Regions from separate parts of the Stenotrophomonas sp. YJH_SMC_8 genome, predicted to be linked through region 1. Evidence: riboswitches for the same ligand, from Rfam matches in the RefSeq annotation. Region 1 holds a riboswitch; the other holds the start of a gene.
The links. Region 1 has a riboswitch for cobalamin ahead of AC5P88_RS10915 (epoxyqueuosine reductase QueH). Riboswitches for the same ligand answer to the same signal wherever they lie in the genome.
Positions count from the first base shown of each region.

Region 1 (4,410 bases):
GGGCAATGCGCCCCGATTCCATTCTTACCCTGTCCTGTCCCGACCGTACCGGCATCGTCTACCGCGTGTCCGGCCTGCTGTTCGACCACGGCTGCAACATCCTCGACGCCCAGCAGTTCGGTGATGAGGAAAGTGGCCGCTTCTTCCTGCGCGTGCACTTCGACCGCGACGCCAGCCTGCCGCTGGAGACCGTGCACACGAGCATGGCCGCGCTCGCCGAAGGCTTCGGCATGGACTGGCAGCTGCACGATGGCCGACGCCGCGCGCGCCTGCTGGTGCTGGTCAGCAAGCAGGGCCACTGCCTCAACGATCTGCTGTTCCGCGCCCACAGTGGCCAGCTGAAGGTGGACATCGCCGCGGTGGCCTCCAACCACGCCGACTTCGCGCCGCTGGCCGCGTCCTACCAGGTGCCGTTCCACCACCTGCCGGTGAACGCGGAAACACGCGCGGTACAGGAGCAGCAGATCATCGACCTGGTCGAGCGCGAGCGCATCGACCTGGTGGTGCTGGCGCGCTACATGCAGATCCTGTCGCCCACGCTGTGCCGCGCGCTGGCCGGCCGTGCGATCAACATCCACCACAGCTTCCTGCCCAGCTTCAAGGGCGCGCAGCCGTATCATCAGGCGCACGCACGCGGGGTCAAGATCATCGGTGCCACCGCGCACTACGTCACCGAGGATCTGGACGAAGGCCCGATCATCGAACAGGACGTGGCCCGCGTGGACCACGCGATGGCACCGCGCGAACTGGTGCGGCTGGGCAGCGATACCGAATCGCTGGTGCTGGCGCGCGCCGTGCGCCGGCATGTGGAGCACCGCATCCTGCTCAACGGGCACCGCACCGTCGTGTTCCGGTAGTGCCGGCCGCTGGCCGGCAACGGTAGCCATCCCGGGGTTGCCGGCCAGCGGCCGGCACTACCGTTTCGGGTCGGATTATCGGTAGCGCCGGGCCATGCCCGGCGGTCGCCCGTCAGGCGATCGCAATCCCCGCCTTGCCCAGCGCCTCGCGCACCATCGCGTCGTTGGCCTCGGTCACCGGTTTGGTCAGCTCCCACAGGAACTTCACCCGGAAGCCGGATTTCACCGCGTCCTGCGCGCTCCACAGCACGCAGTAGTCGCGGGCCAGGCCGCACACGTGCACTTCGCGGATGCGGCGCTCGTGCAGCCAGCCGGCCAGGCCAGTAGCCGGGCGTTCGCCATCGGGGCCGTGGTTCTCGCGGAAGGCGCTGTACGAATCCACCTGTTGGCGCGTGCCCTTGCGCAGGATCAGGTCGGCCACGGTCCAGTCCACGCCCGGATGCAGCGCGGCGCCATCGCTGCCCTGCACGCAATGGTCGGGCCACAGGGTCTGTGGCTGCGCGTGCAGCAGGATGGTCTCGAACGGACGCTTGCCGGGGTGCTGGCTGGCGAATGAGGCGTGATCGGCCGGGTGCCAGTCCTGGGTGGCCACCACCGTGCGGTAGCGGCGCTGCGCCAGCAGTCCAGCAATCGGTGCCACCAGCGCATCGCCCTGGTCGCAGGCCAGCGCGCCACCGGGCATGAAGTCCGGCTGCAGGTCGATCACCAGCAGGGCGACGTCGGCGGGCAGGGCGGTCATGGCAGGTCCACTACAACGTAAAGGGACGACCAGCGTGGCCGCCCCGGCGGCACAGGTCAATCGCCCTGCGGCGTCTCAGCGTCCTGCCCGTAGTACAGCAGGCCGATCTTGATCCGCTCGCGGCCGTTCTCGCGGCGATGGCGGTTGGCATCGCGCAGCGAGTACACGCAGCCGCAGTATTCCTGCTGGTAGAACTGCTCGCGCTTGCTGATCTCGATCATGCGGCTGGCACCACCGCCCTTGCGCCAGTTGTAGTCCCAGTACTGCAGGCCTTCATAGCGTGAGGCGGCGCGGATGCCGCAGTCGTTGATCTGCGCCATGTTCTTCCAGCGCGAGATGCCCAGCGACGAGCTGATGGTGTCGTAGCCGTGTTCATGCGCGTACAGCGCAGTGCGCTCGAAACGCATGTCGAAGCACATCGTGCAGCGGATGCCGCGCTCGGGTTCGTTCTCCATGCCACGCGCACGGCTGAACCAGTTGTCGGTGTCGTAGTCGCAGTCGATGAACGGAATGTCGTGCTGTTCGGCGAAGCGGATGTTCTCCTGCTTGCGCAGCTCGTACTCCTTCACCGGGTGGATGTTGGGGTTGTAGAAGAAGATCGCGTAGTCGATCCCGGAGGCGGTGATCGCCTCCATCACTTCGCCCGAACAGGGCGCGCAGCACGAATGCAGCAGCAGGCGCTTGCCGTCGGCAGGCAGGGTCAGGGTGGGGCGTTGGAGTTCGGTCATCGTCAGGTACCGCATGGACCGCCGGCAACGGCGGTGGCCCATGCATCAGCGCGTGGGTGGAACAGGGCGGGCCGGATACCGTGAAAAGGACGCGCGCGGCCGCGCGGCCTGCAGGCGCAGGACAACGACGGCCCCGGCACCCTCCCCGCGGAGAGTCCAGGTCGAGTCAGGGGACGGTCGTGTCCCCCGGCCGGGGCCGGTATTCGGGCTGATGGACACGGGCCGCAGCCCACCTACTACCTGCCGCTTCCCAGGCATGCGCCCAGTGCTGTTGGCAGGATTCGTTTCCATTCACCGCTGCGGGGCAGCTCCGGAATGGGCGCGCGAGGCGCCTTCACCGGATTCCCGTTTAAATCCCTGCCGCCATCCAGCCACGGCAGGGATACCTTCGGCGTGTGCACGGTGGACCCGTTGGCGGCGATGGTCAAGGTCCGCAGGGTGCAACCGTGCAGGCCCGTGGCGCATCCATGCTGCAGGACCACCTGGAACCCTGCCCATGGACAGCCTTGCCGCAACGCCCCCGCACGCCTGCACCGGACATCCTGCCGCCCCGACCCGTGCCAGGCGGCGCTGCCTGCCCGCATGGGCGCTGGGGCTGCTCTGCCTCTCCGGATGGACCCATGCATTGCCCTCAGCTGGCCGGCATGCGCACTGGCCACCGCGTCCGGTGAAGCCCTCATCGATGTTCCGTTCGAGGTTGTCGACGGGCGCATCTACCTGCAGGTGCAGGTCAACGACGCAGGCACGTTCCGCTTCGCCGTCGATACCGGTGCGAGCGGCATGGCGCGCGCCGATACCCGCCTGGTGCGCGCGCTGCACCTGCCGATGGGTGGCACCGCCTCCCATTCCGATGGCGTGCGCACCGCCGATGCCACCACGGTCCGCTTCGATTCGCTCACCCTGGGTGGTGTGCGTCGCCAGGGCGTGGTGGTGATCACCCGCGACTACAACGCCCGACAGTCCGAGGCCGCCGCCTTCGATGGGATCCTGGCGCGCGATTTCTTCGACGATGGCCTGCTGGCGCTCGACTTCCCACGCAAGCGGCTGCGCTTTCGCCGCGACCATCGATTGCTGCCGGGGCAGCCGGGCACGCTGGCTTACACGCGGGCCTTCCGCATTCCGGTGCAGATCGGCACGGTAACGACCGAAGCACAGTTGGACACCGGCGCGAACGTGGCGCTGGTGCTGCCTGCTGCACTCCATGAGCGCGTGGCCAGCGGCGTGGTTGTCCCGGGCGACCCGCTGACCCTCAGCCACGGCCGGATCCAGAGCGGCCGGGCACGGCTGGACGTGCCGCTGGTGGCCGGTGGCCTGACGCTGCGCAATCTCGACGTTCGCGTCTCTGATCGCTACCCGGAGGCGGTGATCGGCGCGCACGCACTGCAGGACGCGGCGGTGCTGATCGATGCGCGCAGCAAGCGCGTGGCGCTCTGTCCGCAGCAGCGTTGATTTGCCGGCCGGGCCTGGGCGGTGGATCCACGCCGTGCGTGGATGCCTCGGCTTCATGCTGCCGCCATGTACCGCTGCCAGAGGTGGTTGACCAGCTGCGTCTGCGGATCGTACTGGCGTTTGCGTTCAACGAATGCGTTCCACCGCGGATACGCGCGCTGGAACTGCTCGCGTGTGGCATGCGGGCGATACGGCAGGTAATAGCGTCCGCCACACTCCACCGCGGCGTCGATCAATGCGCGGGTCCAGCGTGTGGCCATCGTGTCGCCCCACGGATGCCGACGCTGCTTGTGGTACAGCACGAAGCAGAACACTTCTTCGCTTGCCCATGCCATCAATGCGGTTGCATCGGCCGGCGCATGGCGGATCGATACGTTCAGCGCATCGACGCGGTGGTGCTGCAGGATCGCCGCCATGCGCGTGGTGAAGGCCTGGAAGCTGCGCACCGGGATGAAATACTCCTGCAGCAGATAGGTCGACATCGCGCGGGTGCGGGGCTCCAATGCCGCCACATCCAGGCTTGCCTCCAGGTTTCGATGGATCACCCGCGGTTCGGCCATCTGCTGCTTCACCACCGAGCTCTGGCGCAGCTGTGGCCCGCCGGGCAGCTCGGTGACGGCCCAGATCATGTTCTGTT
Region 1 covers NZ_JCAFUL010000007.1:159,545-163,954, forward strand. Annotated here, with positions in the region: gene purU (formyltetrahydrofolate deformylase) at 6-857, shown strand; gene pncA (bifunctional nicotinamidase/pyrazinamidase) at 970-1,596, opposite strand; gene AC5P88_RS10915 (epoxyqueuosine reductase QueH) at 1,653-2,339, opposite strand; cobalamin riboswitch at 2,502-2,715, opposite strand; gene AC5P88_RS10920 (aspartyl protease family protein) at 2,937-3,773, shown strand; gene AC5P88_RS10925 (FAD-binding oxidoreductase) at 3,827-4,410, opposite strand, start outside.

Region 2 (4,410 bases), on a different contig from region 1:
CACCGGCAGCAAGCCGGAACAATACGCCCAGCTGCTGGAACAGGCCCGTGGCCTGGTCTACGGCGAGTCCGACCGCATCGCCAACGCGGCCAACCTATCTGCGCTGGTCTATCACGCCCTGCCCGACCTGAACTGGGTGGGCTTCTACCTGTACGACGGCAAGGAACTGGTGGTCGGCCCGTTCCAGGGCCTGCCGGCCTGCGTGCGCATTCCGCTGGACAAGGGCGTGTGTGGCGCCGCCGCCAGCCAGCGCGTGACCCAGCGCGTGGAGGACGTCGACGCCTTCCCCGGCCATATCGCCTGCGATTCGGCCTCGCGTTCGGAACTGGTGGTGCCGCTGCTGCGCGGCGATGAACTGATCGGCGTGTTCGACATCGACAGCCCGAAGGTCGGCCGCTTCGACGCAGAGGATCAGTCCGGCCTGGAAGCCATCGCCCGCGTGTTCGTCGAGGCGTTGGGATGAGCGCACCGAAGCTGCGCAACATCGGCCCGAAAAGTGCGGCGTGGCTGCGCCAGGTCGGCCTGCGCAGCCGCGACGACCTGGTCGCGATCGGAGCCGTCGGCGCCTTCGTCAAGGTCAAGCGCGCCGGCTTCAAGCCCAGCCTGAACCTGCTGTACTCGCTGGAAGGCGCGTTGCTGGACTGCCATTGGCAGGAGCTGAGCGAGCCACAGCGCGAGGCACTGGTGCAGGATTACGAAGCGCGCATCGCTGCGCATCCGCTGAAGGCAGCCGGCCCGGCCTCGGGCCCGGTGCATGAGCAGCGCTTCGATGCCGACGATGACGCCGAGGACAGCGTGACCGAGGGTGCCGACGAGGATTGAGGGCTCCGCGCACGCGCTCGCCGGGCCATGCCCGGCGAGCGCGCTCAAGGCTGCTGCAGTTCCAGCAGCTCACCCACCAGCCCGGCCTCGCCACGCTCCAGCCACACCCGCAGGCGGGTGCCGTGGTCGATACGCAGGGCCCAGCAGAGCGACATCGGCAGGCCGCAGACCTGCGACAGCACCATGCGCAACGGGCCACCGTGGCTGACCACCAGCGTCGGCACCGGGTCATCATCATCAAGCAGGCGATCCAGCGCGCGCGCGATGCGCCGCTCGAAATGTCCCCAGCTCTCGCCGTTCGGCGGCGGGAACGCATGCGGATCGGCGTGGAAGGCAGCCAGCGCATCTTCCGGCAGGTCGAACAGCGATTGCCCGTCCCAGTCGCCAAAATCCAGCTCTTCCCATTCCTCGTCCGCTTCGACGTCCAGCCCGCGCGGGGTGGCCAGCGCCATGGCCGTATGCAGCGAACGCAGCCGCGGCGAACTGATCACCCGCTCCCAGCACTGCCCGGCATAGGCCTCGACCAGCTCCTGCGGCAGGCCGGCCAGCTGCGGTGGGTCGCTGCGGCCATCAAGGTATTCATCACGGCCGTTGCCGGCATGGCGGACCAGGTCGAGGATCATGCGCGCGTCCCGGACGGGCAACGCAGGTACAGCGGAAAACGGGCGGACATCGGCAACGGCACCACGGGATCGAGCAACCATTCTAAAGGCACAGCAAAGGCAGTCGCGCAGGCGCGACGCAACGGGACTGCCTGCGATGCCGTAGACTGCGCCCACTTCCAGGTGACCTGCGGCCGTGGCCGGCAGGTTGAAACGGGAAGCCGGTGACGCGTGTTTCCACGCCAGGCCGGCGCTGCCCCCGCAACGGTAAGCACGTCAGTTCCAGGCAACACCGCCACTGTGCCGCGCGCATGGGAAGGCGCCTGGACGGTGGCCCCAGGCCACCCGGCGGCAAGCCCGGAGACCGGCCCGGAAGCCTCAGGTCGCGATGCGGTGGGCATGGCGCTGGATGACCGCAGCGTGCGCTGCGGCGTCGGCGCATGCCTGCCTTCGCGGCTCCTCCCCTTCGCCACGCGGGCGTGCGTGGCACCTGGAGTCCCCCATGAAGCTGCAGTCCCGAATGCTGTCCCTGGCCGTGCTGGCCGCCCTGCCCGCGCTGGCACAGGCCAACGAGGACACCACCGCGCTCGACCAGATCCTGGTCACCGCCACCCGCACCCCGATCGCCCTGCAGGACAGCATCGCGCCGGCACAGGTGATCGACCGCGCGCAGATCGAATCCAGCCAGGCCACCTCGCTGCAGGAACTGCTGCGCGGGCGTGCCGGCATCAACCTGACCAATGCCGGCGGCCTCGGCAAGCAGAGCTCGCTGTTCCTGCGCGGTACCAATTCCGGCCACACCGTGGTGCTGGTGGATGGCGTGCGCATCAACAGCGCCGACCTCGGCCTGGCCATGTACCAGGACCTGCCGCTGGCGCAGATCGAACGCGTGGAAATCGTGCGCGGCCCGCAGTCGAGCCTGTACGGCGCCGACGCCATCGGTGGCGTGATCCAGATCTTCACCCGCCGCAACCAGGGTGACTTCGCCCCGCACTTCCAGCTTGGCGGTGGCAGCAACGGCCTGCGCGAAGCCAGCGGCGGCATCGGCGGCGGCACCGAGCGCGGCTGGTTCGGTGCGGATATCGCCTACCAGCATTCCGATGGCATCGATGCCTGCCGCGGCTCGGCCACGCTGTTCACCGGCTGCTTCGCCGACGAGCCCGATCGTGACGGCTACCGCAACCTGTCCAAGAGCCTGCGCGGTGGCTACACCTTCAATGACCAGTGGAACGTGGAAGGCAGCGCACTGCGCGCCGACGGCAAGAACCATTACGACGGTTACTACAACTATTCGGAAACCCGCCAGCAGGTGCTGGCCGGCAAGGTGCGCTACACCCCGTCCGAACGCCTGGCGTTCACCGCCAACGTCGGCCGCAGTGACAACGAGTCGGACAACTTCGGCGCACCGGGGGTGTTCGGCAGCGCACAGACCCACCGCGACAGCGCCTCGCTGCAGGGTGACTTCGGCGTGGCCGAGGGCCAGCTGCTGAGCGCAGGCGTGGACTGGAGCGAAGACAACCTGGATGGCAGCAGCGCGGGTTACCTTGTCGACAGCCGGCGCAACACCGGCGTGTTCGTGCAGTACCAAGGCCGCTTCGGCCGCCACCAGCTGCAGGCCAGCGCACGCAACGACGACAACCAGCAGTTCGGCAACCACGCTACCGGCAGCGTTGGCTGGGCCATGGAACTGGGCCACGGCCTGCGCGTCAACGCCAGCTATGGCACGGCGTTCAAGGCACCGACCTTCAGCGATCTGTACGACCCGTGGAGCGGCGTGCCGACGTTGAAGCCGGAGAAGTCCAAGAGCGCCAACCTCGGCGTTTCGCAGCAGGGCCAGGGCTGGCACTGGGGCCTGGACGTGTATGAAACCCGCATCGATGACCTGATCACCTACGATGCGGCGACTTTCAAGATGCAGCAGGTGGAGAAGGCCCGCATCCGCGGTGCCGAACTGACCGGTGGCGTGCTGCTGGCCGGCTTCGACATCAACGCCCAGCTCAGCTACACCGACCCGCGCAACCGCACCGGCGGCAGCACCCAGTTCGACAACTGGCTGCCACGCCGCGCGCAGCAGACCGCGCGCCTGGACATCGACCGCCGCTTCGGCGACTTCCGCGCAGGCCTGACCGTGCAGGGTGCCGGCAAGCGCTACGACGATGCCGCCAACACGGTGAAGGTGGGAGGTTACGGCACGCTGGATCTGCGCGCCGAGTACGCGCTGACGCCGTCGTGGTCGCTGCTGGCGCGTGCCGCCAATGTGTTCGACCGCAACTACGAGACCGTGGCGTGGTTCAACCAGCCCGGCCGTGAGTACCAGTTGAGCGTGCGCTACCAGCCGAAATGAGGAAACGCGCCGGGCATTCCCGGCGCTTTTTCCATCGACGCATGGCGTCGATCTACCGCTACACCGGAATGCCGGCGGCCAACCCCGGCAGTTCACGCAGGTCGTCGATCACCGCCACCGCATGCGCGGTGGCTAGGTCCAGGCCGCGCGGATAGCCGTAGCGCACCAGTGCGATCGGCATGCCGGCATCTTCGGCGGCGCGGTAGTCGGTCAACGAATCACCCACCATCAGGCAGGACTCCGCCGGCAGCCCGAAATGCGCGGCGATGTGCCGCAGTGGCTCACCGCTGGGCTTGCGTTGCGCCAGCGAGTCGCCGCCCAGCACCAGCGTGAACGCATCACCGATGCCCAGGTGCTGCAGCAGTGGCGGCACCAGTGCTTCGGGCTTGTTGGTGCAGATCGCCAGCGGCACGTTGCGCGCACGCAGTTGCGCCAGCGCTTCGGCCACACCATCGAACAGGCGCGGGCTGCGCAGCAGGCACTCACGGTAGTGCACCATGAACACCGGCATCACCTCGGCCAGGTCCACCTCGCGGCCGGCGGCCTGCACCGCCTGTTCGACCAGACGACGCACACCGTCGCCGATCCAGCCCAGCACGGTGGCTTCCGGCACGCGCGCCACGCCGATGTCATCCAGCGTGC
Region 2 covers NZ_JCAFUL010000001.1:161,111-165,520, reverse strand. Annotated here, with positions in the region: gene AC5P88_RS00785 (GAF domain-containing protein) at 1-463, shown strand, start outside; gene AC5P88_RS00780 (TfoX/Sxy family protein) at 460-822, shown strand; gene AC5P88_RS00775 (histidine phosphatase family protein) at 867-1,445, opposite strand; cobalamin riboswitch at 1,589-1,811, shown strand; gene btuB (TonB-dependent vitamin B12 receptor) at 1,927-3,768, shown strand; gene gph (phosphoglycolate phosphatase) at 3,827-4,410, opposite strand, start outside.
Region 2: linked by a shared signal. The riboswitch ahead of btuB (TonB-dependent vitamin B12 receptor) and the one ahead of AC5P88_RS10915 (epoxyqueuosine reductase QueH) in region 1 are both predicted to bind cobalamin.